Regions from separate parts of the Klebsiella quasipneumoniae subsp. quasipneumoniae genome, predicted to be linked through region 3. Evidence: predicted binding sites of a transcription regulator. Region 3 holds the regulator's gene; each other region holds the start of a gene.
The links. The regulator PurR, encoded in region 3, represses purine synthesis genes. The targets are predictions, from matches to a motif close to CANGCAAACGTTTGCNTG.

Region 1 (5,923 bases), 2.0 Mb from region 3:
GCTTTATGTCGATGCATCCTATCGCGGGCCGGCCTGGCGACGCTGGGTATTTAAACCTGTCACCCTGATTCTGTTGCTGTTGCTGGCCTGGCAGGCGCCGATGTTCAATGCCATCAGCTACCTGGTGCTGGCCGGCCTGTGCGCCTCCCTGCTCGGCGACGCCCTGACCCTGCTGCCGCGCCAGCGGGTGATGTACGCAGTGGGCGCCTTCTTCCTGTCGCATCTGCTGTATACCATCTGGTTCGCCAGCCAGCTGACGCTGTCATTCTTCTGGCCGCTGCCGCTGGTGCTGCTGGTATTCGGCGCCCTGCTGATGGCGGTGATCTGGAGCCGGCTGGAAGAGATGAAAATGCCGGTGCTGACCTTTATCGGCATGACGCTGGTGATGGTCTGGCTGGCCGGTGAGCTGTGGTTTGCCCGCCCTACCAACACCGCGCTGTCCGGATTCGCCGGCGCCGCTCTGCTGCTGCTGAGCAATGCCGTGTGGCTGGTGAGCCACTATCGCCGCCGTTTCCGCGCCGATAACGCCATTGCCGCCGCGTTTTACTTTGCCGGCCACTTCCTCATCGTGCGCGCGCTGTACCTGTAATTTAGTCCTTGACTCTGGAGTCGACTCCAGAGTGTATCCTACGTCTAATGAGAAAATTATCATTTACCGGAGGGTGCCATGTCGACTCCAGACGCGCAGGATAAAAAAGTCCCACAATTCTCGTCATTCACCATGCGGCCAGCGCCCGCCCCGGCGGAAAGCTGCTGCACAGACCACGCCTGCGCCGCAGAGAGCGCGCCTGCCGCCGAAGCGCTCAGCGACGCCCGCTACAGCTGGCAGGTTGCAGGCATGGACTGCGCCGCCTGCGCCCGCAAGGTGGAAACGGCGGTTCGTCAGGTGCCCGGCGTCAGTCAGGTTCAGGTGCTGTTCGCCACTGAAAAATTATTGGTTAACGCCGAGGGCGACGTTCGGGCTCAGGTTGAGCAGGCGGTACGTCAGGCAGGCTATACGCTGCGCGATGCCGATGCCCCCGCGTCAGAGAAAACTCAGGGCTCGCGGCTGCGCGACAATTTACCGTTGCTGACGCTGGTCATGATGATGGCCCTGAGCTGGGGGCTGGAGCAGGCCAACCACCCTGCCGGTCAGTTAGCCTTTATTGCCACCACCCTGGTCGGCCTCTGGCCGGTTGCCCGCCAGGCGCTGCGCCTGATCAAGAGCGGGAGCTGGTTCGCCATTGAAACGCTGATGAGCGTCGCCGCCATCGGGGCGCTGTTTATCGGCGCCACCGCAGAGGCGGCGATGGTCCTGCTGCTGTTCCTGATCGGCGAGCGTCTCGAAGGCTGGGCCGCCAGCCGCGCGCGGCAGGGGGTGAGCGCGCTGATGGCGCTGAAGCCCGACACCGCCATTCGCCTGCGCAACGGCGTGCGGGAAACCGTCGCCCAGCGCGATCTGCGCCCCGGGGATGTGATCGAAGTGGCCGCCGGTGGGCGTCTGCCGGCGGATGGTCAGCTGCTGTCGCCATTTGCCAGCTTTGATGAAAGCGCTCTGACCGGCGAGTCGGTGCCGGTGGAGCGCCAGGCCGGAGAACGCGTAGCGGCAGGCGCCACCAGCGTCGACCGCCTGGTGCAGCTGACCGTAATCTCCGAACCGGGCGACAGCGCCATCGACCGCATCCTGAAGCTGATTGAAGAGGCGGAGGAGCGTCGGGCGCCGATCGAGCGTTTTATCGATCGCTTCAGCCGGATCTACACTCCGGCCATTATGGTGGTGGCCCTGTTGGTCGCCATTGTCCCGCCCCTGCTCTTCGCCAGCGCCTGGCTGCCGTGGATTTATAAAGGGCTGACGCTGCTGCTGATCGGCTGCCCGTGCGCGCTGGTCATCTCCACCCCGGCAGCCATCACTTCCGGCCTGGCGGTCGCCGCCCGACGCGGAGCGTTAATTAAAGGCGGCGCGGCCCTGGAACAGCTGGGCCAGGTGCGCCAGGTGGCGTTCGACAAAACCGGCACCCTGACCGTCGGCCAGCCGCAGGTGACCTCGGTCATCGCCACGGCTGAGAATGACGATAACACGCTGCTGGCGCTGGCGGCGGCGGTTGAGCAAGGCTCCAGCCATCCGCTGGCGCAGGCTATCGTCCGCGAAGCGCAGCGGCGTCAGTTGAGTATTCCGCAGGCCAGCGGCCAGCGGGCGCTGGCCGGCTCCGGTATCGAAGCCGAGGTCAACGGCAGCCGTATCGTGATCTGCGCGGCCAGCAAAGCCGCCCCGTCAGATCATGAGGCGCAGATCCAGCAGCTGGAGAGCGCCGGTCAAACGGTGGTGCTGGTCATGCGCGGCGAGACGCTTCTCGGCATCCTGGCGCTGCGCGACACCCTGCGCGACGACGCGCGTCAGGCAGTGGATGCCTTACACCAGCTGGGGGTGCAGGGGGTGATCCTTACCGGGGATAACCCGCGCGCCGCGGCGGCCATCGCCAGCGAACTGGGGCTGGAATTCCGCGCCGGCCTGCTGCCGGCGGACAAAGTCGAAGCGGTGATGGCGCTGAATGCCGATGCGCCGCTGGCGATGGTCGGGGACGGCATCAACGACGCCCCGGCGATGAAGGCGGCGACCATCGGCATCGCCATGGGCAGCGGCACCGACGTGGCGCTGGAGACCGCCGACGCCGCGCTGACCCACAACCGTCTGACCGGCCTGGCGCAGATGATCTCCCTGGCGCGGGCGACCCACGCGAATATTCGCCAGAACATCGCGATTGCCTTAGGGCTGAAGGGGATTTTCCTTGTCACCACCCTGCTCGGCCTGACCGGCCTGTGGCTGGCGGTGCTGGCGGATACCGGCGCCACCGTACTGGTAACGGCTAACGCGCTGCGGTTATTGCGTAAGAAGTTGTAGCATAGATACCGGCTTCCCTGCTCGCGCTACGCTTAGCAGGGCTACGGTTCCAGACCGTCGGGTAGCCCGGATAAGGCGCTACGCGCCGCCATCCGGGATATTCCCTGCTCGCGCTGCGCTTAGCAGGGCTACGGTTCCGGACCGTCGGGTAGCCCGGATAAGGCGCTACGCGCCGCTATCCGGGGTATTCCCTGCTCGCGCTGCGCTTAGCAGGGCTACGATTCCGGACCGTCGGGTAGCCCGGATAAGGCGCTACGCGCCGCTATCCGGGGTATTCCCTGCTCGCGCTACGCTTAGCAGGGCTACGGTTCCAGACCGTCGGGTAGCCCGGATAAGGCGCTACGCGCCGCCATCCGGGATATTCCCTGCTCGCGCTACGCTTAGCAGGGCTACGGTTACAGACCGTCGGGTAGCCCGGATAAGGCGCTACGCGTCGCCATCCGGGAGAGACTCAGTGGCTTTTGCGGATCAGGTAGCGGTACGGCAGAGCTTCGGTTTGCTGGGCCACCAGCTCATGCTCCATAAAGCGGCAGAATCCCGGGATATCGCGGGTGGTGGCCGGATCGTCAGCAATAATCAGCAGCGTCTCGCCGACGGGCATTGTCCGCACGGTTTTACGCACCATCATGACCGGCTCCGGGCAGCGCAGTCCCAGGGCATCCAGAGTGTGGTCTGGAGTGGAGAAAAGTTCGCTCATTTTAGTCTCACATCAACAAAACGGCCCTAGTTTACCCCCAGTTCGCCAGTACGCAAGCCAGGTTAACGTTTGCGCGAAAAACAACCATTGCATTACGCCGGCAACGCAGTATCATGCAGCCGTTTTTCATTGGGTTCCCTCACCCCAACGTTCCGCTGCCGATTGCTCATTTACCTGAAGCATGACGGGCATAAAAAGGTCACAATATGAATCCGTTTACTACCGTACAGCGCAAAAAAGCGCTCGTCTGGCTTTCGCTATTTCATCTGCTGGTGATCACCTCCAGCAACTATCTGGTTCAGCTACCGATCTCCATCTTTGGTTTCCATACCACCTGGGGGGCGTTCAGTTTTCCGTTTATCTTCCTCGCCACCGATCTGACGGTGCGAATTTTTGGCGCACCGCTGGCGCGACGCATTATTTTTGCGGTGATGGTCCCGGCGCTGGTCATCTCCTACGCCATCTCCGCCCTGTTTTACATGGGCGAGTGGCAGGGTTTCGCGGCGCTGGGCACCTTTAATCTCTTCGTCGCGCGTATCGCCATCGCCAGCTTTATGGCCTATGCGCTGGGGCAGATCCTCGACGTCCACGTCTTCAACCGCCTGCGGCAGAGCCGCCGCTGGTGGCTGGCCCCCACCGCCTCGACGCTGTTCGGCAACATCAGCGATACCGTGGCGTTCTTCTTCATCGCCTTCTGGCGCAGCCCGGATCCATTTATGGCCGCCCACTGGGGGGAAATCGCCCTCGTCGACTACAGCTTTAAAGTGCTTATCAGCATCATTTTCTTCCTGCCGATGTACGGCGTACTGTTAAATATGCTGTTGAAAAGGCTGGCGGATAAATCTGATTTGTCGGCATTGCAGCCGAGTTAAAGGTACTCGCGGGCTGATGTGTTAAGATAGCCGGATGAGCCATTAGTGGCCGTTTATCGAAAGGAAGATGTCAATGCGCAATTTGGTTAAATATGTCGGTATTGGCCTGCTGGTGATGGGGCTTGCCGCCTGCGATAACAGCGATTCAAAAGCGCCAACCGTTGGGGCAGCAGCGGAGAGCAACACCAGCGGCCAGGCGATCAGCCTGCTGGATGGCAAACTGAGCTTCACCCTGCCTGCGGGCATGGCCGACCAGAGCGGCAAACTGGGTACTCAGGCGAACAACATGCACGTCTATTCTGACGCCACCGGCCAGAAAGCAGTCATCGTCATCGTCGGCGACAGCACCAATGAAGACCTGGCGGTGCTGGCGAAGCGCCTGGAAGATCAGCAGCGTAGCCGCGACCCGCAGCTGCAGGTGGTGAGCAATAAATCGCTGGAGATCAAAGGTCACACCCTGCAGCAGCTGGACAGCATCATCTCCGCCAAGGGGCAGACCGCCTGGTCTTCCGTGCTCCTCGGCAAAGTGGATGACAAACTGCTGACCCTGCAGGTCACCCTGCCGGCGGACAACCAGCAGCAGGCGCAGACCGAAGCGGAAAGCATCATCAGCACCCTCACCATCCAGTAATTACTGGCCTGGTGCGACGGCCTCCGGTTCGCTGACCGGGGGCCGTTTTTTTAACCGCCAGCCCAGCAGCAGCGCCGCCATCACCAGACCTGCCGCCGCCAGATATATCACCGGGATCCCGGTCCACGCCATCAGCAAGCCGGCCAGCGGCCCGGTGACGCCTAACGACAAATCCATAAACACGGTATAGGTGGCCAGCGCCGACCCCTGGTTATGCTGCGGCACCGCTTTCACCGCCACCACGCCCAGCGCCGGAAAGACCAGTGAGAACCCGGCCCCGGTAAGAAAGGTGCCGATTTTCGCCAGCAGCGGCGTATCGGCAAAGCCGACCAGCAGCAGGCCGATGATCTCCACGCTAAAGCAGAGCATCGCCACGTTCAGCCCCCCCAGCCGGTTAATGGCGTTGGGAAACAGCAGCCGCGCGCCAACGAACGCGCAGCTGAACAACGTCAGGGCGAAGGCCGCCCCGTCCCAGCCTTTGGCGTCATAAAACAGCGTGATAAAGGTGGCGATAACCCCGAAACCGGCGGAGGCCAGGGCCAGCGCCATGCCGTAGGGCCACACCCGCCCGAGCACCGCGCGAAACGACATTGCTTTGCCTTTCGCCGCCTTCACCGCTGCGCGGGGCAGCGCGCAGAGGATAGCCACCAGCGCAACCGCCATAATGACCCCGGCCAGGCCGCTGAGGCCAATTTGCGAATAGCACAGCACGCCGAGCGGGGCGCCCATCGCCATCGCCCCGTAGGTCACAATGCCGTTCCATGAGATCACCCGCCCGATATGCAGCGACCCAACAACGCCGACGCCCCACAGCGTCGAGCCGGTGCCGGCAAAGCTCTGGCCGA
Region 2 (5,923 bases), 820 kb from region 3:
TGGATTACCCGGCCCATTATGATTTACCGGTGCTGCCAATGGGCCCGCTGTTTCTGGCGGACTAATAGGGTCATTAAGGGTAAAGACAAACATGGACTTGATTCACTTTTTAATTGATTTCATCCTGCATATTGATGTGCACCTGGCCGAGCTGGTCGCCCAGTATGGCGTCTGGGTTTATGCCATTCTGTTTTTGATTCTGTTCTGCGAAACCGGGCTGGTGGTAACGCCGTTCCTGCCGGGGGATTCCCTGCTGTTCGTCGCGGGCGCGCTCTCGGCCCTGCCCACCAACGATCTGAATGTCCACCTGATGGTATTGCTGATGGTCATCGCGGCTATCGTCGGCGATGCGGTCAACTACACCATTGGCCGGCTGTTCGGCGAAAAGCTGTTCAGCAACCCGAACTCGAAGATTTTCCGTCGCAGCTATCTGGATAAAACCCATAGCTTCTACGAACGTCACGGCGGAAAAACCATTATCCTGGCGCGCTTTGTGCCGATAGTCCGAACCTTCGCGCCGTTTGTGGCGGGAATGGGGCATATGTCCTATCGTCATTTTGCGGCCTATAACGTCGTCGGGGCGCTGCTGTGGGTGCTGCTGTTCACCTACGCCGGCTATCTGTTTGGCGATCTGCCGGTGGTGCAGGAGAACCTGAAGCTGCTGATCGTGGCGATCATCGTGCTTTCCGTCCTGCCGGGCGTGATTGAGATTATTCGCCATAAGCGGGCGGCGGCGAAGCAGGCGAAGTAGTTTAGCCTGCGTTGCGCGTGACGGTGCACGAGCGTCACGCGCAGCGGTTTGACCACTTTTTTATCCCATGTTCCGGGATGATATGATTTAATGTGCAACATTCATGGTCTGTAAGAGGCAAAAATGGCATTATGCGCCCCTTACGACAAAACTGGCATCGACCAGGTTCAGGCAGAAAGGTTATCAATGAGCTGGATTGAACGAATTAAAAGCAACATCACTCCCACCCGCAAGGCGAGCATTCCTGAGGGTGTATGGACCAAGTGCGACAGCTGCGGTCAGGTACTCTACCGCGCCGAGCTGGAGCGCAACCTGGAGGTTTGTCCTAAGTGCGATCACCATATGCGCATGTCGGCGCGTAATCGCCTGCATAGCCTGTTGGATGAAGGTTCCCTGGTGGAACTGGGTAGCGAACTTGAGCCAAAAGATGTGCTGAAGTTCCGCGATTCAAAAAAATACAAAGACCGCCTGGCGTCCGCTCAAAAAGAGACGGGCGAAAAAGACGCGCTGGTGGTGATGAAAGGTACGCTCTACGCGATGCCGGTGGTGGCCGCGGCCTTTGAATTCTCCTTTATGGGGGGATCGATGGGTTCCGTCGTTGGCGCACGCTTTGTGCGCGCGGTGGAGCAGGCGCTGGAAGATAACTGCCCGCTGATCTGCTTCTCCGCCTCCGGTGGCGCCCGTATGCAGGAAGCGCTGATGTCGCTGATGCAGATGGCGAAAACCTCCGCGGCGCTGGCAAAAATGCAGGAGCGCGGATTACCGTACATCTCTGTGCTGACCGACCCGACCATGGGCGGCGTATCGGCGAGCTTTGCGATGCTGGGCGACCTGAACATTGCCGAGCCGAAAGCGCTGATCGGCTTTGCCGGTCCTCGCGTCATTGAGCAGACCGTACGTGAGAAGCTGCCGCCGGGATTCCAGCGCAGTGAGTTCCTGATTGAAAAAGGGGCGATCGATATGATCGTTCGCCGTCCGGAAATGCGTCTCAAGCTGGCCAGCATTCTGGCGAAGCTGATGAACCTGCCGGCGCCGGTTGCCGCTTCGGAAACGCCTCATGAAGGCGTGGTGGTGCCGCCGGCACCGGATCAGGAACCCGAGGCCTGATAAAGCAGAGGGCAGGGCCTGGCGGCGCTGCCCTTTTTTATTCAAACGCGTTAACCGTCAATTCTTGCGGGCATCATGGAAAAAGATCCTATTCCTCAGGCCACGTCGCCCCTGGCTACGTGGCTTTCTTATCTGGAACATCTGCACAGTAAAACCATCGACCTGGGGCTGGCGCGCGTCAGCGAGGTCGCGCGGCAGATGGATATCGTCAAACCGGCGCCGTTCGTCTTTACGGTCGCGGGCACCAATGGCAAAGGCACCACCTGCCGCACGCTGGAAACGGTCCTGATGGCGGCGGGCTATAAAGTGGGTGTCTACAGCTCTCCGCATCTGGTGCGCTACACCGAACGCGTGCGCATTCAGGGCGCGGAACTGCCGGAGGCAGCGCATACGGCCTCGTTTGCGGAGATTGAAGCGGCGCGGGGCGACATCTCGCTGACCTATTTTGAGTACGGCACGCTCTCTGCGCTATGGTTGTTTAAGCAGGCGCAGCTGGATGTGGTGATCCTGGAGGTGGGCCTCGGCGGCCGTCTCGACGCCACCAATATCGTGGATGCCGACGTCGCCGTGGTCACCAGCATCGCCCTCGATCATACCGACTGGCTGGGACCGGATCGCGACAGTATCGGCCGGGAGAAAGCCGGTATCTTCCGTGCCGGTAAACCGGCGGTGGTAGGGGAGCCGGATATGCCGCACACCATTGCTGAAGTGGCGCGCGAGAAGGGCGCGCTGCTCCAGCGCCGCGGCGTCGACTGGCGCTATGAGGTGGAAGGCGAGACATGGTCCTTCCGCGACGCGGGCGGGGCGTTAAGCCGCCTGCCTCTGCCTCAGGTGCCGTTGCCGAATGCCGCCACGGCCGTGGCTGCGCTGCGCGCCAGCGGCCTTGCCGTGGATGACGCTATCCTGCGCGCGGGGATCCGCGACGCGATGCTGCCGGGACGCTTTCAGATAATCAGCGACGCCCCGCGGGTGATCCTCGATGTGGCGCATAACCCGCACGCGGCGGCTTATCTCGCCGGGCGTCTCAAAACGTTAGCGAAAACGGGACGCGTGCTGGCGGTTATTGGTATGCTGCATGATAAGGACATCGCCGGTACGCTGGCCAATCTGACGCCGGAAGTTGACGTCTGGTACTGCGCGCCGCTGGAGGGTCCGCGCGGGGCGACGGCGGAGCAGCTGGTGGAACATTTGCGTGGCGGCACAGTCTATAGCAGCGTGGCGCAGGCATGGCGCGCGGCCATGGCTGACGCTCAAGCGGAAGATACAGTGCTGGTGTGTGGTTCATTTCACACGGTAGCGCAGGTAATGGAAGAGATTGACGCGGGGAGAATCGGTGGCGAGTAAGTTTCAGAACCGTTTAGTCGGGACAATCGTGCTGGTGGCGCTGGGGGTGATTATCCTGCCAGGGCTGCTGGACGGGCAGAAAAAGCATTATCAGGATGAGTTTGCCGCGATCCCGCTGGTGCCGAAACCCGGCGATCGCGATGAACCGGATATGCTGCCGGCGGCGACTCAGGCGCTGCCTTCGCAGCCGCCGGAAGGGGCGGCGGAGGAGGTGCGGGCTGGCGATGCCGCTGCGCCATCGTTAGATCCGTCGCGTATCCCGGTGAACAGCAACAGCTTCGATGACGTTCAGGAGCCGGTGGTTGCCGCGAAACCGCAGCCTAAACCCCAGCCGAAGCCGCAGCCGAAGCCGCAACAGCAGGCTGCTACGCCTACCCCTCCGCCGGCTAAGCCTCAGCAGCAGCAACCACCGCAGCAGCAGGCGGCCCTGCCGGCGCCGACCGGCAAGGCCTATGTGGTCCAGCTGGGCGCGTTGAAGAACGCCGATAAGGTGAACGAGATCGTCGGTAAGCTACGGGCATCGGGCTTCAAAGTCTATACGTCGCCTTCGACGCCGGTACAGGGTAAAATTACCCGTATCCTCGTCGGCCCGGATGCGTCAAAAGACAAGTTGAAGGGCCAGCTGGGCGATCTGCAACAGATCTCCGGGCTCAGCGGGGTGGTGATGGGCTTCACCCCGAACTGATGGTTTTTTTCCGCCATGCGGAGAGAACGCGGCGGGGCTAAACGCCCCGCAAACCCTGTCTCAGCCGCCCTGAAGAGGCGAAAGGCAGTCTGGCGTTGAATGTTTTTTCAGCGCCATTTTTATTTCTGTAGGGCAAGGAAATCCCTACGCAAACGTTTTCTTTTTCTGTTAGAATGCGCCCCGAACTGGACGACAGGGCGTAAAATCGTGGGACGTATATGGTCTGGATTGATTACGCCATTATGGCGGTGCTGGGTCTTTCTTGCCTGGTCAGCCTGATCCGCGGCTTCGTTCGCGAAGCTTTATCGTTAGTCACGTGGGGTTGCGCGTTTTATGTCGCCAGCCACTACTACGCTGACCTGTCTGTCTGGTTTACGGGCTTTGAGGATGAACGGGTTCGAAATGGGATTGCTATTGCGGCGCTGTTTATCGTGACGCTCATCGTTGGCGCTATCGTGAACTATGTGATAGGCCAGCTGGTGGAGAAGACCGGTTTGTCAGGTACCGACAGGGTATTGGGGATCTGCTTCGGCGCGCTACGTGGGGTGCTGATCATCGCCGCTATCCTGTTCTTCCTTGACACCTTTACCGGGATGGCGAAGAGCGATGACTGGCAGCAGTCGCAGTTTATTCCCTATTTTACCCCCGTCATCAGATGGTTTTTTGAATACCTGCAAAGCTCGTCAAGTTTCTTGCCTAAAGTATAGACTTTGGGTCGTTGCTGAACGAGGAAAAGACGTATGTGCGGTATTGTCGGTATCGCCGGTGTTATGCCGGTTAACCAGTCGATTTATGATGCGCTAACGGTGCTCCAGCACCGTGGACAGGATGCCGCTGGCATCATCACCATTGATGCCAACAACTGCTTCCGGTTGCGTAAGGCTAACGGGCTGGTAAGCGACGTATTCGAAGCCCGCCATATGCAGCGTATGCAGGGCAATATGGGGATTGGCCACGTGCGTTACCCCACGGCGGGCAGCTCCAGCGCCTCCGAAGCGCAGCCGTTTTACGTCAACTCGCCGTATGGCATCACGTTGGCGCATAACGGCAACCTGACCAACGCCCATGAGCTGCGTAAAAAGCTGTTTGAAGAAAAACGCCGCCATATCAATACCACCTCAGATTCCGAAATCCTCCTCAATATTTTCGCCAGTGAGCTGGATAACTTCCGTCACTACCCACTGGAAGCGGACAACATCTTTGCCGCGATTGCGGCGACCAACCGCCTGATCCGCGGCGCGTACGCTTGCGTGGCGATGATCATCGGTCATGGCATGGTGGCCTTCCGCGACCCGAACGGCATTCGTCCGCTGGTACTGGGCAAACGTGACGTAGGCGATGGCCGCACCGAGTATATGGTGGCCTCGGAAAGCGTGGCGCTTGACACCCTTGGCTTTGAATTCCTGCGCGATGTGGCGCCGGGCGAAGCGGTTTATATTACCGAGAAGGGCCAGCTGTTTACCCGTCAGTGCGCCGATAACCCGGTTAGCAACCCGTGCCTGTTCGAGTATGTCTATTTTGCCCGTCCGGACTCGTTTATCGACAAAATTTCCGTCTACAGCGCCCGCGTCAATATGGGGACTAAGCTTGGCGAAAAGATTGCCCGCGAGTGGGAAGATCTGGATATTGACGTCGTTATCCCGATTCCGGAGACCTCCTGCGATATCGCGCTGGAGATCGCCCGCATCCTTGACAAGCCTTATCGTCAGGGCTTCGTGAAGAACCGCTACGTCGGCCGCACATTTATCATGCCGGGTCAGCAGCTGCGTCGTAAGTCTGTGCGCCGCAAGCTCAACGCCAACCGTGCGGAGTTCCGCGATAAGAACGTGCTGCTGGTGGACGATTCCATCGTCCGCGGCACCACCTCGGAGCAGATCATCGAGATGGCGCGCGAAGCAGGGGCGAAAAAAGTGTATCTGGCCTCAGCCGCGCCGGAAATTCGTTTCCCGAACGTGTACGGTATCGATATGCCGACCGCCAACGAACTCATCGCCCATGGCCGCGAAGTGGATGAGATCCGCCAGATCATCGGCGCC
Region 3 (5,923 bases):
GCAGCCGGTCACCATGGCGAATTGCCGCTGGAAATACCAGTGCGAGTAGCCGGACTTTTTCGCTACCGCCCTCACCGGCAGGGTGTCAAAAATATGTGCTTCGATCCAGTCAACGATCCCCTGCACGACCGGGATCATTTTCGGGCTTACCACTTCATCTGTTTTTGCCATCGTAGCCATCCTGTGGAAATTGCTGCCGGTGGCTATATTTGTCATACAAATATCAAAATAGACAATGAATTATTGGCATAGCGGCGATTACCTGAAAGCATATCGTCATTAATCATTTGATTTAAAATGATTATTTTCACTCAGTCGTTTGCGCTGCGGGGGTCTTCAGATGGCCTGATGAGAAATTAACCATCGCGGCGAGAGGCTGGAGACCCAGCCTCCTTTTACTTATACATTTTTGCAACATCTGCGGGCGTCTTAACGCGCCGCTCCGCAGAAAACGGTTAAGCCTTCGGCAGTTGCGCCGGCGATAATAGCCTTTATCGTTGTAAGGCTTTTCACTGCCTGCGGCAAATGTTAACATTCTCAATACAATAACAGGCCCGGGACGCGACAGCGTCGGGCGGTCAGAACGCGATTCAGGTGAAAACCTCATCTTGTCAATGTGAGATAAAACAAAAAAGTTATAAGGAGAGTAGCAATGTCGTTTGAATTACCTGCATTACCATATGCAAAAGACGCCCTGGCGCCGCACATTTCCGCAGAAACCCTGGAATACCACTACGGTAAACACCACCAGGCGTATGTCACTAACCTCAACAACCTGATCAAAGGCACCGCGTTCGAAGGTCAATCGCTCGAAGAGATCGTGCGCACCTCTGAAGGCGGCGTTTTCAACAACGCGGCGCAGGTCTGGAACCACACCTTCTACTGGAACTGCCTGGCGCCGAACGCCGGCGGCGAACCGGAAGGCGAGCTGGCGGCCGCGATTGCCAAATCCTTCGGCAGCTTCGCAGAGTTTAAGGCCAAATTTACCGACGCCGCGGCGAAAAACTTTGGCGCTGGCTGGACCTGGCTGGTTAAAAATGCCGACGGCAGCCTGGCTATCGTCTCCACCAGCAACGCGGGTACCCCGCTGACCACCGACGCGAAGCCGCTGCTGACCGTTGACGTCTGGGAACATGCTTACTACATCGACTACCGCAACGCCCGTCCAAGCTATCTGGACCACTTCTGGGCGCTGGTTAACTGGAAGTTTGTTGCCGCTAACCTGGCCGCATAAACGACAAACCGCAGCAGAGTGACCCCTGCTGCGGTTTTTTTTACACCCTTCCCCACCGTTTATGACTGGCTGGCAAAGGCCTCCTCCGGCTGCGCTCGTCCGCTAAACCAGACCAGCAGCAGCGCCAGACCGGCAATAATCGCGCCCATCACCGGCACAAACGCATATCCCAGTCCGCCGGAGATCACCGCTCCGCCGGCGGCGGCGCCCAGCGCGTTGCCCAGGTTGAACGCCCCGATATTCACCGAAGAAGAGAGACCCGGCGCCTCATGCGCCACGCGCATCACTCGCATCTGCAGCGGCGGCACTACCGCAAAGGTGGCTGCGCCCCAGACGATCATACTGATAGCCGCACCCGCCTGGGATTGCGCCAGCAGCGGTATCGCCAGCATGATCGCCATCAGCAGCAGTAGAAAGCCTTTCAGCGTGCGGGAGACCGACCGGTCGGCGAATTTGCCGCCCAGATAGTTGCCCAGCGAAAAACCAACACCAATCAGCACCAGCATCGCGGTGATAAACAGCGATGAAGCATGGGTCAGCGTATTCAGTACCGGCGAAATGTAGGTATACAGCGTAAACATCGCCCCGGCGCCCAGCACGGTGGTCAGTAAGGCAGAAAGCACCTGCGGCCGTAACAGGACCGAAAGCTCTTGTTTGACATCCGGCCGCTCGCCCGCGCTGCCCTTCGGCAGGGAGAACCACAGGCTCACCATCGCCAGCAGGCCTAACCCCGCGGTGGCGAGGAAGGACATCCGCCAGCCGATGGTTTCTCCAAGCCAGGTCGCGGCAGGCACGCCGCCGATATTAGCGATGGTGAGGCCCATAAACATGGTGGCCACCGCGCTGGCCTGCTTGTGCTTGGGCACCACGCTGGCCGCCACCACCGACCCCAGGCCAAAAAAGGCGCCGTGATTGAGGCTGGTAATAATGCGCGACAGCAGCAGCGTGGTGTAATCCGGCGCAATGGATGACAGCAGGTTGCCGACGGTGAAGATCCCCATCAGAAAAATCAGCGCATTGCGTCGGGCGCGATGGGACAGCAGCAGGGTCATCAGCGGCGCGCCGACCATGACGCCGATGGCATACGCACTGATCAGCATTCCCGCTACCGGTATCGAGACGTCCACGCCCTTGGCAATCACCGGCAGCAATCCCATCGGGGAGAACTCGGTGGTCCCGATGCCAAAGGCGCCGATCGCCAGCGCGAGTAAAGGAAAGTTGATTTTCATTCAATGACTCCATCAGACCGTCAGGGAGGACGGCATAACATCAGAAGTCAAAAGCATGACATCAATCACAAAAAAACAAAAGTGAACGAAATGACAAAAGATTTTTGCAGAATTGATAATAATGGCGGGATACGGGGAGGAGGCCGCGCTCCTCCCTCATCGGAACATTAGTGCAGTATGGCGGTCAGGCTGAATGCGACGATCACGCCGAGGGCAATAATCGTGGTGATCAGCGAAAACTTTAAATTGGTATCCATCATTTTTCCCTCTTGTTATCCCCACACCAAAAGTGAGCTTGCTCATTTTTGCACAAAAAATCGCAAAAATCTTCCGGGATTTAGGGCGATGCACATTTTTGCTCTTCCACTTTGCCCCAAGATCGGACAAAATCCCACGCTAATTTAAAAGCGTATCGGCCATTGACCCCTTCCTGTCGTTCTGTGTCGTTTTCCCGACGTGATGCAATGTTGAAAATTGTATTCAGGGTGTGTGTAGGCAAACGTTTACGTATCGATGATCAGGCGATCAGGTCAAGGCATGGAGTGAGATGTAATGGCAACTATTAAAGATGTAGCGAAGCGCGCAAACGTTTCCACTACAACTGTATCACATGTAATTAACAAAACCCGTTTCGTTGCCGAAGAGACGCGCAATGCGGTATGGGCGGCGATTAAAGAGCTGCACTACTCGCCGAGCGCCGTGGCCCGCAGCCTGAAAGTCAATCATACAAAATCGATTGGCCTGCTGGCGACCAGTAGCGAAGCCGCCTATTTCGCTGAAATCATTGAGTCCGTTGAAAAGAGCTGCTTCCAGAAGGGCTATACCCTGATCCTCGGCAACGCCTGGAACGACCCGGAAAAACAGCGGGCCTATCTGTCGATGATGGCGCAAAAACGCGTCGACGGTCTGCTGGTGATGTGTTCCGAATACCCGGACTCCGTCCTGAGCATGCTGGAAGAGTATCGCCATATTCCGATGGTGGTGATGGACTGGGGCGAAGCAAAAGCCGACTTTACCGATGCGGTAATCGATAACGCCTTCCAGGGCGGGTATATCGCCGGACGTTACCTGATTGAACGCGGTCACCGCGAAATCGGCGTGATCCCGGGCCCGCTGGAGCGCAACACCGGCGCGGGGCGACTGGCCGGCTTCATGCAGGCGATGAAAGAGGCGCATATCAGCGTGCCGGAAAACTGGATTGTACAGGGCGACTTCGAGCCGGAGTCCGGCTACCGCGCCATGCAGCAGATCCTGAGCCAACAACACCGTCCAACGGCGGTCTTCTGCGGCGGCGACATTATGGCGATGGGCGCTATCTGCGCCGCGGATGAAATGGGGCTGCGCGTGCCGCAGGACATTTCGCTGATCGGTTATGATAATGTGCGCAACGCCCGCTATTTCAGCCCGGCGTTAACCACCATTCATCAGCCGAAAGATTCGCTGGGTGAAGCCGCGTTCAATATGCTGTTGGATCGTATCGTCAACAAGCGCGAAGAGTCGCAGTCTATTGAAGTGCACCCTCGGCTGGTCGAACGCCGCTCGGTGGCGGATGGCCCGTTTGTCGACTATCGTCGCTAAAGCACTGGCGGGCGCGGATCACTCCGGCGCCCGCAGCCACTCCCGATTCAGCGTGTCGCTGTCCCCCAGGTAGTCCAGCATCCAGTTTAACGCCGGCGAAGCATCATTCTGCTGCCAGGTCAGACAGCAGGCCGCATCCGGAAACGGATTTTCCAGCGCCAGCGCGGTCCACTCGCCGCGATCCACCCATGGCCGGGCGAAATGGCTTGGCACCATGCCGACGCAGAGCCCTGCCGACAGACAGGTAGCCGACGATTCCCAGTCGGGGACCACCACCCTCTTCTGGTTATCCAGCAGCCACGTTGTCCGTTTGGGCAACGAACGCGAGGTATCTTCCCGCACCAGCGACGGCCAGTTGCGCAGGACATCGTCGCTCAGCGGCCCCGCCATCTTCGCCAGCGGGTGATCGCTCGCCACCACGCAGTCCCAGCTCAGCATCCCCATATCGCGGAACGCATAGCGGCCCCCAACCGGAATAGAGCGCGTTGCGCCAATCGCCAGCTCCACGCGGCCGTCGGCCAGCGCATCCCATACGCCATTGAACACTTCCTGAAAAACGATCAGCTCGACGTCGGGAAAATGGCGATAGAAATCCACGATCATCTGGCGCATCCGCGCGGGTTTCACGATATCGTCCACCGCGATCGACAACTGCCCGCGCCAGCCGTTGGCAATTTGCTGGCACTGCTGGCGGGTGATCTGCATTTTTTTGATAACAGAGCGCCCTTCCTGTAAAAACCAGACCCCGGCGGGGGTCAGCTCCACATCACGATGACGGCGCTCAAACAACGGGACGGCCAGCCACTCTTCGAGCTGACGCACGGTATAGCTGACGGCGGAAGGCACCCGATGGAGCTCCTGCGCCGCCGCGCTAAAGCTGCCGTTACGGGCGACGGCATCAACCACTTCCAGAGAGTATTCAGACCACATTTTCTGCCTGCAAAATTTTTGAATGCATGTGACAAATATTAGCGTTTCACAAGCCACAATGCACTCCCTACACTCTGCGGCATCGTACCTGTACTCCAAAAATGAGAACGTTATGTCACAACCTGGGAAAGGATTTTTAGTCTGGCTGGCCGGCCTGAGCGTGCTGGGCTTTCTGGCCACCGATATGTACCTGCCGGCATTTGCCGCCATGCAGCAGGATCTCGACACCTCCGCCGCATCCATTAGCGCCAGCCTGAGCCTGTTCCTCGCCGGCTTCGCGCTGGGCCAGCTCTTCTGGGGGCCGCTGTCAGACCGCTACGGGCGCAAACCGGTGCTGCTGAGCGGCCTGGCGATTTTCGCGGTCGGCTGCCTGGGGATGCTGTGGGTGCAGAACGCCACGCTTATGCTGGCGCTGCGTTTTCTGCAGGCGATTGGCGTCTGCGCCGCGGCGGTTACCTGGCAGGCGATGGTGACCGATTACTATCCCGCCCAGCGCACCAACCGCATCTTCGCCACTATTATGCCGCTGGTAGGACTGTCCCCTGCGCTGGCCCCGCTGCTGGGCAGCTGGCTGCTGGTGCACTTCGAGTGGCAAGCCATCTTCGCCACCTTGTTTGCCATCACTCTGCTGCTGATGCTGCCTGCCCTGCGCCTGAAGGCCGCCGCTAAGTCGGCCACTGTGGCTGAAAAGAAAATCACTTTTCTGGCGCTGCTGCGCTCCCGGGAATACAGCGGCAACGTCCTGATCTACGCCGCCTGCTCCGCCAGCTTCTTCGCCTGGCTTACCGGTTCGCCGTTTATCCTTCATGAGATGGGCTACGGCCCGACCGCCATCGGCCTGAGCTATATCCCGCAGACCATCGCTTTTCTGGTGGGCGGCTATGGCTGTCGCGCGCTGCTGCAAAAATGGTCCGGGCAACAGATGCTCCCGTGGCTGCTGGTGGTCTTCGCC
Region 4 (5,923 bases), 2.3 Mb from region 3:
GCGATGACATTATTATGGCGAATGCCATCGTTTACTCCTTTGGCAACGACGTTTACAGCTACGAGACCGGGGCCCACTCCGATTTTGAATCCATCCGTACGGTCCTGCGGCCGGCCTATATCTGGAATAAATATAACCAGACCGGCGTCGAACTGGGGTACTTCAGGCAGCAAAACAAAGATGTGGCCGGCAAGAAATATAACGAGTCCGGCTATAAGACCACGCTGTTCCATACCTTCAAAGTTAATACCAGTATGCTGACCTCGCGCCCGGAAATTCGCTTCTATGCCACCTATATTAAAGCGAAGGATATCGACCTGGATAAGGCCGCGAATAACACCACCCGCATTTTTGAAGACGGTAAAAACGATCAGTTTGCCGTAGGGGCGCAGGCGGAAATCTGGTGGTGAGACGATAACAGAACGGACACAACGTAAGAGGAATAACGATGAAACGACATGCCATATATTTCGCCCTCGCGCTGGCGGGCGCGGCGTTCACCATTCAGGCGGCACCGTTGCCAGCGGTGCCCAAGCCCTCCCTGCCGGTGAGCCACTTTATCACTCAGGTTAACGCGGATAAGAGTATCACTTACCGCCTGTTTGCCCCTGATGCCCGGCGGGTTTCGGTAGTGACAGGCGCCACGCCGGACACCTTTGTCTCGCACGACATGACCAAAGCGGACCACGGGGTCTGGACATGGAAAAGTGAGCCAATGAAACCCAATCTCTATGAATACTATTTTGATGTGGACGGCTTCCGCTCGGTGGATACCGGCAGCCGCTATCAGAAGCCGCAGCGTCAGGTGAACACCAGCCTGATTCTGGTTCCCGGCAGTATTCTGGACGATCGCCCGGTCGCGCACGGCGATCTGCGCACCCTTACCTATCACTCGAAGGCGCTGAATGCGGAACGGCGGCTCTATGTCTGGACGCCGCCGAACTATAGCGGCAGCGGCGAGCCGCTGCCGGTGCTCTATTTCTATCATGGCTTTGGCGACAGCGGGCTGTCGGCCATCGATCAGGGGCGTATTCCGCAAATCATGGATAACCTACTGGCGGAGGGCAAGATCAAGCCTATGCTGGTGGTGGTCCCGGATACCGAAACCGACACCCCGGAAGCCATCGCGGAAAACTTCCCGCCGCAGGAGCGACGCAAAACCTTCTATCCGCTGAATGCGCAGGCGGCGGATAAGGAGCTGATGCAGGACATTATTCCGCTGATCGATGCCCGGTTTAACGTGCGTAAAGATGCCGACGGTCGGGCGCTGGCTGGCCTCTCTCAGGGCGGGTATCAGGCGCTGGTTTCCGGGATGAATCATCTGGAGAGCTTTGGCTGGCTCGCCACGTTTAGCGGCGTCACGACCACCACGGTGCCGAATGCCGGTGTGGAAGCGCAACTGAAACATCCTGAGGCGATCAATCAACAGCTGCGTAACTTTACCGTGGTCGTCGGGGAAAAAGATTCCGTGACCGGCAAAGACATCGCGGGTCTGAAAAGCGAACTGGAAAAACAGAAGATCAACTTTGACTATCACGCCTATCCCGGCCTGAACCATGAAATGGACGTCTGGCGCCCGGCCTACGCGGAGTTTGTGCAAAAACTGTTTAAATAGCCGGTGGGGGCGTTTAGCCCCCGCTTTCCACAAGTGAAGAAAGACAAGATGAAAGTGATTGCGTCCCAAGATGATGAAGAGATAGCCGGTCGCCAGCCGTCCTGTTCTGGGCTCGATCATAGCGCTACCTGCCAACCGTCGCCCGGTTGGGCGACGCCGGGGGCTAGCGAGTGATATCCCAACCGCGCGCTTTCCACAATGCCGGCAGCGCAGCCAGATCGGTAAAGGTCGTCACTTTGGGATGATCGATGGGCGGGTTGTGCGGATCGGCGCAGAAGTAGAACACCTCCATGCCGGCGGCTATTCCCGATTGTGCACCTGCCCTGGAATCATCAACCAGAATACAGTTCTCAACGTTAACGCTCATCGCCTTTGCGGCATGAAACATCAGCGCCGGATCGGGTTTCCAGCGCTGAATATCGTAGCCGCTGTATAACCGGTCAGCGAAATGGTGCAGCAGGCCGGTGCGGCCGAGAGAGTGTTGCATCTTACTGACCGGGCCATTGGAAACCACGCACATCGGGACGCTTACCGCATCCAGCAGCGCCTGGGCTCCGGCAATCACCTCCAGTTCGCTATCAAACAGGCGGGCGACTTCCGCACGGTAAATCGGCTCCAGAGTGGCCTTTTGCAGGTTAACGCCATGCTCGGCGTTGATGGTGTCGATTATTTCGTACAGCTTTACGCCTTTGAAGCGCTTAAAAATCTCTGCCAGCTCCAGCGTAATGCCAAATTCCTGGAACATGTGCACGTAGGCGCGGGAGCAAATCACCTCGCTGTCGACCAGCGTGCCGTCACAGTCAAAAAATACTGCTTCTGGTTGAGTCATAGCTATTCCATATTAACAAGTTTAACGTTTTCGTCATGTCCAATACCGCGACGCAATCGTTGCCGTATAAGCAAAATAAATGAAAAAAATTACCATACAACCGCGCCTGGTGCTGTAATTTGGTATAGGATAGCGTCGAATTTTCCCTCCTTACGTTCGGAAACCGATAATGAGTCAACAACAAACCAGCCAGTCTTCTGGCCAGGGTCTGCTGGAGCGCGTATTTAAACTGCGCGAGCACGGCACCACGGTGCGCACGGAAGCCATCGCCGGTTTCACCACGTTCCTGACGATGGTGTATATCGTTTTTGTTAACCCACAAATTCTTGGCGTAGCGGGCATGGATACCAGCGCCGTGTTTGTGACCACCTGTCTGATTGCCGCTTTCGGCAGTATCCTGATGGGGCTGTTCGCGAACCTGCCGGTCGCCCTGGCGCCGGCGATGGGCCTGAATGCCTTTTTCGCCTTTGTGGTGGTGCAGGCGATGGGCCTGCCGTGGCAGGTCGGGATGGGCGCGATTTTCTGGGGCGCCGTCGGCCTGCTGCTGCTGACGATCTTCCGCGTACGCTACTGGATGATCGCCAATATTCCGCTGAGCCTGCGCGTGGGCATCACCAGCGGTATCGGTCTGTTTATCGGTATGATGGGCCTGAAGAACGCCGGGGTTATCGTCGCAAACCCGGAAACGCTGGTCAGCATTGGTCATTTGACCTCCCACAGCGTGCTGCTGGGCGTGCTGGGCTTCTTTATCATCGCGATTCTGGCGTCGCGCAACATTCATGCCGCGGTTCTGGTCTCTATCGTGGTGACCACCCTGCTGGGCTGGATGCTGGGTGATGTACACTACACCGGAATCGTCTCGGCGCCGCCGAGCGTGACTTCGGTGATCGGTCATGTCGATCTGGCGGGCTCCCTGAATCTGGGCCTGGCCGGGGTGATCTTCTCCTTTATGCTGGTCAACCTGTTTGACTCCTCCGGGACGCTCATCGGCGTGACGGATAAAGCGGGTCTGGCGGACGCCAACGGTAAATTCCCGCGCATGAAGCAGGCGCTGTTTGTCGATAGCGTCTCGTCGGTGGCAGGCTCCTTCATCGGCACCTCGTCGGTAACAGCGTATATCGAATCCTCCTCCGGCGTTTCCGTGGGCGGGCGCACCGGCCTGACCGCCGTGGTCGTCGGTATCCTGTTCCTGCTGGTTATCTTCCTGTCTCCGCTGGCGGGGATGGTTCCGGCCTATGCGGCCGCCGGCGCGCTGATTTACGTCGGTGTGCTGATGACCTCAAGCCTGGCGCGCGTGAAGTGGGATGACCTGACGGAAGCGGTACCGGCGTTTATCACCGCGGTGATGATGCCGTTTAGCTTCTCGATCACCGAAGGCATTGCCCTGGGCTTTATCTCCTACTGCGTGATGAAAATTGGCACCGGCCGTCTGCGCGACCTCAGCCCTTGCGTCATTATCGTCTCGCTGCTGTTTGTGCTGAAGATTGTCTTTATCGATGCACATTAATCCGCACGTATGATGAAAAAGCCCGGCATCGCTGCCGGGCTTTTTTTATGCTTTAACCCGCTGAATATAGTCGCCAAAGGCAGTCAGCTGGCCGCGCAGATGGTCGAGGGTGCTCTGATCGACCACTTCACCCGACTGCGGATCCACTTTGTTCTGGATCACGCCGCCCATAAATTCCGGTTTATTCATCACCATCGCATCGAGGAACACCAGAATCTGCCGCAGATGATACTGGCAGCGCGCGCCGCCGATGGCGCCCATAGAGCTGGTTTGAATCAGCACCGGCTTGCCGGACAGCGGCTGCTCGGGCAGGCGTGAAAGCCAGTCGATGGCGTTTTTCAGGCCGCCAGGCACGGAATAGTTATACTCGGGGGTGACAATCACCACGCCATCCGCCTCGCGGATCTGCTGCGCAATCTCCTGCACGCTCTGCGGGAATCCCTCTTCCTCCTGAATATCAGCATCGTACAGCGGAATATCGCCGATCGACGGCAGCGCGGAGATGTGCATACCCGCCGGCGCGATGCCGGGCAGGGTACGCGCGACCATTCCATTAAACGACCCTTTACGCAGGCTGCCGAGTAACGTAACCACTTTCAAGGTATCTGACATGATTGCTCCTTTGGATCATGATGCCGGCAAGACCGGTCAATTGAGGGATAAGGTTTTTTCCGTGGGCAGACTGGTAAAGCGCATCAGGCGGGCTGAGGGTTCGCGTGCGCGGCGCTGAGCGTCCGCCAGGCTGTGCCAGTCGCCTCCCTTAGCATCATACTCCCAGACCTTCAGCGGGCCGATATTCGGGGTAGCGGCAATCGACCACACCAGCAGCGATTCGGCGTCACAGACGGCTTCGATCGGCAGGCTGCCGGCGGTACGCAGGCGGCCGGAGCCAGGCAGCAGCTGCAGCTGCGTTGATGTCTCACCGGTCAGCTTCAGCACGCTGCGGCGCAGCGCCACCAGCTGGCTGCGCGCTTCGTCCGGGTCATGCTGAATGTTAATCCACAGATTCTCATTGTTACTGAAATTTTGCCGGTCGGCGTCGTGGCTGCGAACGGCGCGCTGCAGCTCCATGTCGAGGCCGCAATCCCCCTCGGTGGTCAGCGCCACGCCAACGATATTGCCAGTATAAGAGATAGAGAAGCGGGGAAGGTGACGATCGCTAAAAACCGGTCTGCCATTGGCTTCGTTAACGATTTCAGGCAGCTCGCTGATGCCGTAAAGCATAAACAGCAGTTCGGCGAGCAGCGACCGCGAAGCGCGAAAGCGGGCTTGCCGGTATTCAGGGAGCCGACGTGCGGATTGATGACAGGCCGCTGACAAACGTGTCGATAGCGGCTCCCCGGTACTGAGTATCCCTCGTGCAAAATGCGTTGCCATACGTCGCTCCGTGAGTAATGGTCTGAATAAAACGGCGGGCGCTATTATCGCCTGGTATTAACAGGTTTTAATGCCGAAATCCCCCCTTGAAAAGGGAATTTGTTTGAATTTTACAAATTCTTGCGCAAATAAGGTGCTATGGGCACGAAACAAGGCTTACAGCGTACCGGAATAGAGCGCTTTCAGCGTATCTCTAAGCCAGACAAGCTTCGGGTTGTAGCTGTTGCGTTTATGCCATAGCAAGGTGAAGGGGACGCGAAGCTTTTCCAGATGCTGCGGCTCCAGCGGCAGCGGTCGGGAGACCAGGGGGAGCTGGTGCTGCTGATTATAGTGCTGGCAGTAGCGCGGCGCGGTGGCCAGCATGGTGTGCTGCGGCTGGGCCGCCATAAAGAGGGATTGCTCAAACCCCGGCACGGTCAGCGCCACGTTACGTTTATGCCCCAGCTCCTGCAGCACGTCGTCCAGCGCCCAGGTATCGCGTTGTTCCCAGCAGATGGTGATATGCGGATAGCGTAAGAATGCCGCCAGATCCCACTCCTCCCTGAGCGCCGGATGATCGGCGCGCAGCCAGACCTGCGGCAGGTCGGTGAACAGC

Region 1: a site for PurR is predicted at 3,634-3,651, ahead of tusA (sulfurtransferase TusA). Genes of this name have one in related genera too.
Region 2: a site for PurR is predicted at 4,033-4,050, ahead of cvpA (colicin V production protein). Genes of this name have one in related genera too.
Region 4: a site for PurR is predicted at 2,494-2,511, ahead of LGM20_RS25490 (NCS2 family permease). Genes of this name have one in related genera too.

The regions. Positions count from the first base shown of each region.
Region 1 covers NZ_CP084876.1:318,031-323,953, reverse strand. The annotation lists gene LGM20_RS01505 (lysoplasmalogenase) at 1-589, shown strand, start outside; gene zntA (Zn(II)/Cd(II)/Pb(II) translocating P-type ATPase ZntA) at 668-2,878, shown strand; gene tusA (sulfurtransferase TusA) at 3,330-3,575, opposite strand; gene LGM20_RS01490 (7-cyano-7-deazaguanine/7-aminomethyl-7-deazaguanine transporter) at 3,782-4,447, shown strand; gene LGM20_RS01485 (DcrB family lipoprotein) at 4,521-5,078, shown strand; gene LGM20_RS01480 (MFS transporter) at 5,079-5,923, opposite strand, start outside.
Region 2 covers NZ_CP084876.1:1,474,268-1,480,190, forward strand. The annotation lists gene truA (tRNA pseudouridine(38-40) synthase TruA) at 1-65, shown strand, start outside; gene LGM20_RS07290 (DedA family protein) at 92-751, shown strand; gene accD (acetyl-CoA carboxylase, carboxyltransferase subunit beta) at 938-1,858, shown strand; gene folC (bifunctional tetrahydrofolate synthase/dihydrofolate synthase) at 1,934-3,202, shown strand; gene dedD (cell division protein DedD) at 3,192-3,887, shown strand; gene cvpA (colicin V production protein) at 4,106-4,594, shown strand; gene purF (amidophosphoribosyltransferase) at 4,628-5,923, shown strand, end outside.
Region 3 covers NZ_CP084876.1:2,289,639-2,295,561, reverse strand. The annotation lists gene LGM20_RS11145 (helix-turn-helix domain-containing protein) at 1-171, opposite strand, end outside; gene sodB (superoxide dismutase [Fe]) at 653-1,234, shown strand; gene LGM20_RS11135 (MFS transporter) at 1,294-2,463, opposite strand; gene cydH (cytochrome bd-I oxidase subunit CydH) at 2,631-2,723, opposite strand; gene purR (HTH-type transcriptional repressor PurR) at 3,016-4,041, shown strand; gene punR (DNA-binding transcriptional activator PunR) at 4,060-4,971, opposite strand; gene punC (purine nucleoside transporter PunC) at 5,084-5,923, shown strand, end outside.
Region 4 covers NZ_CP084876.1:5,330,757-5,336,679, forward strand. The annotation lists gene LGM20_RS25475 (carbohydrate porin) at 1-410, shown strand, start outside; gene LGM20_RS25480 (esterase) at 449-1,615, shown strand; gene yieH (6-phosphogluconate phosphatase) at 1,779-2,444, opposite strand; gene LGM20_RS25490 (NCS2 family permease) at 2,614-3,951, shown strand; gene LGM20_RS25495 (NADPH-dependent FMN reductase) at 3,997-4,563, opposite strand; gene LGM20_RS25500 (4'-phosphopantetheinyl transferase family protein) at 4,600-5,175, opposite strand; gene yidZ (HTH-type transcriptional regulator YidZ) at 5,485-5,923, opposite strand, start outside.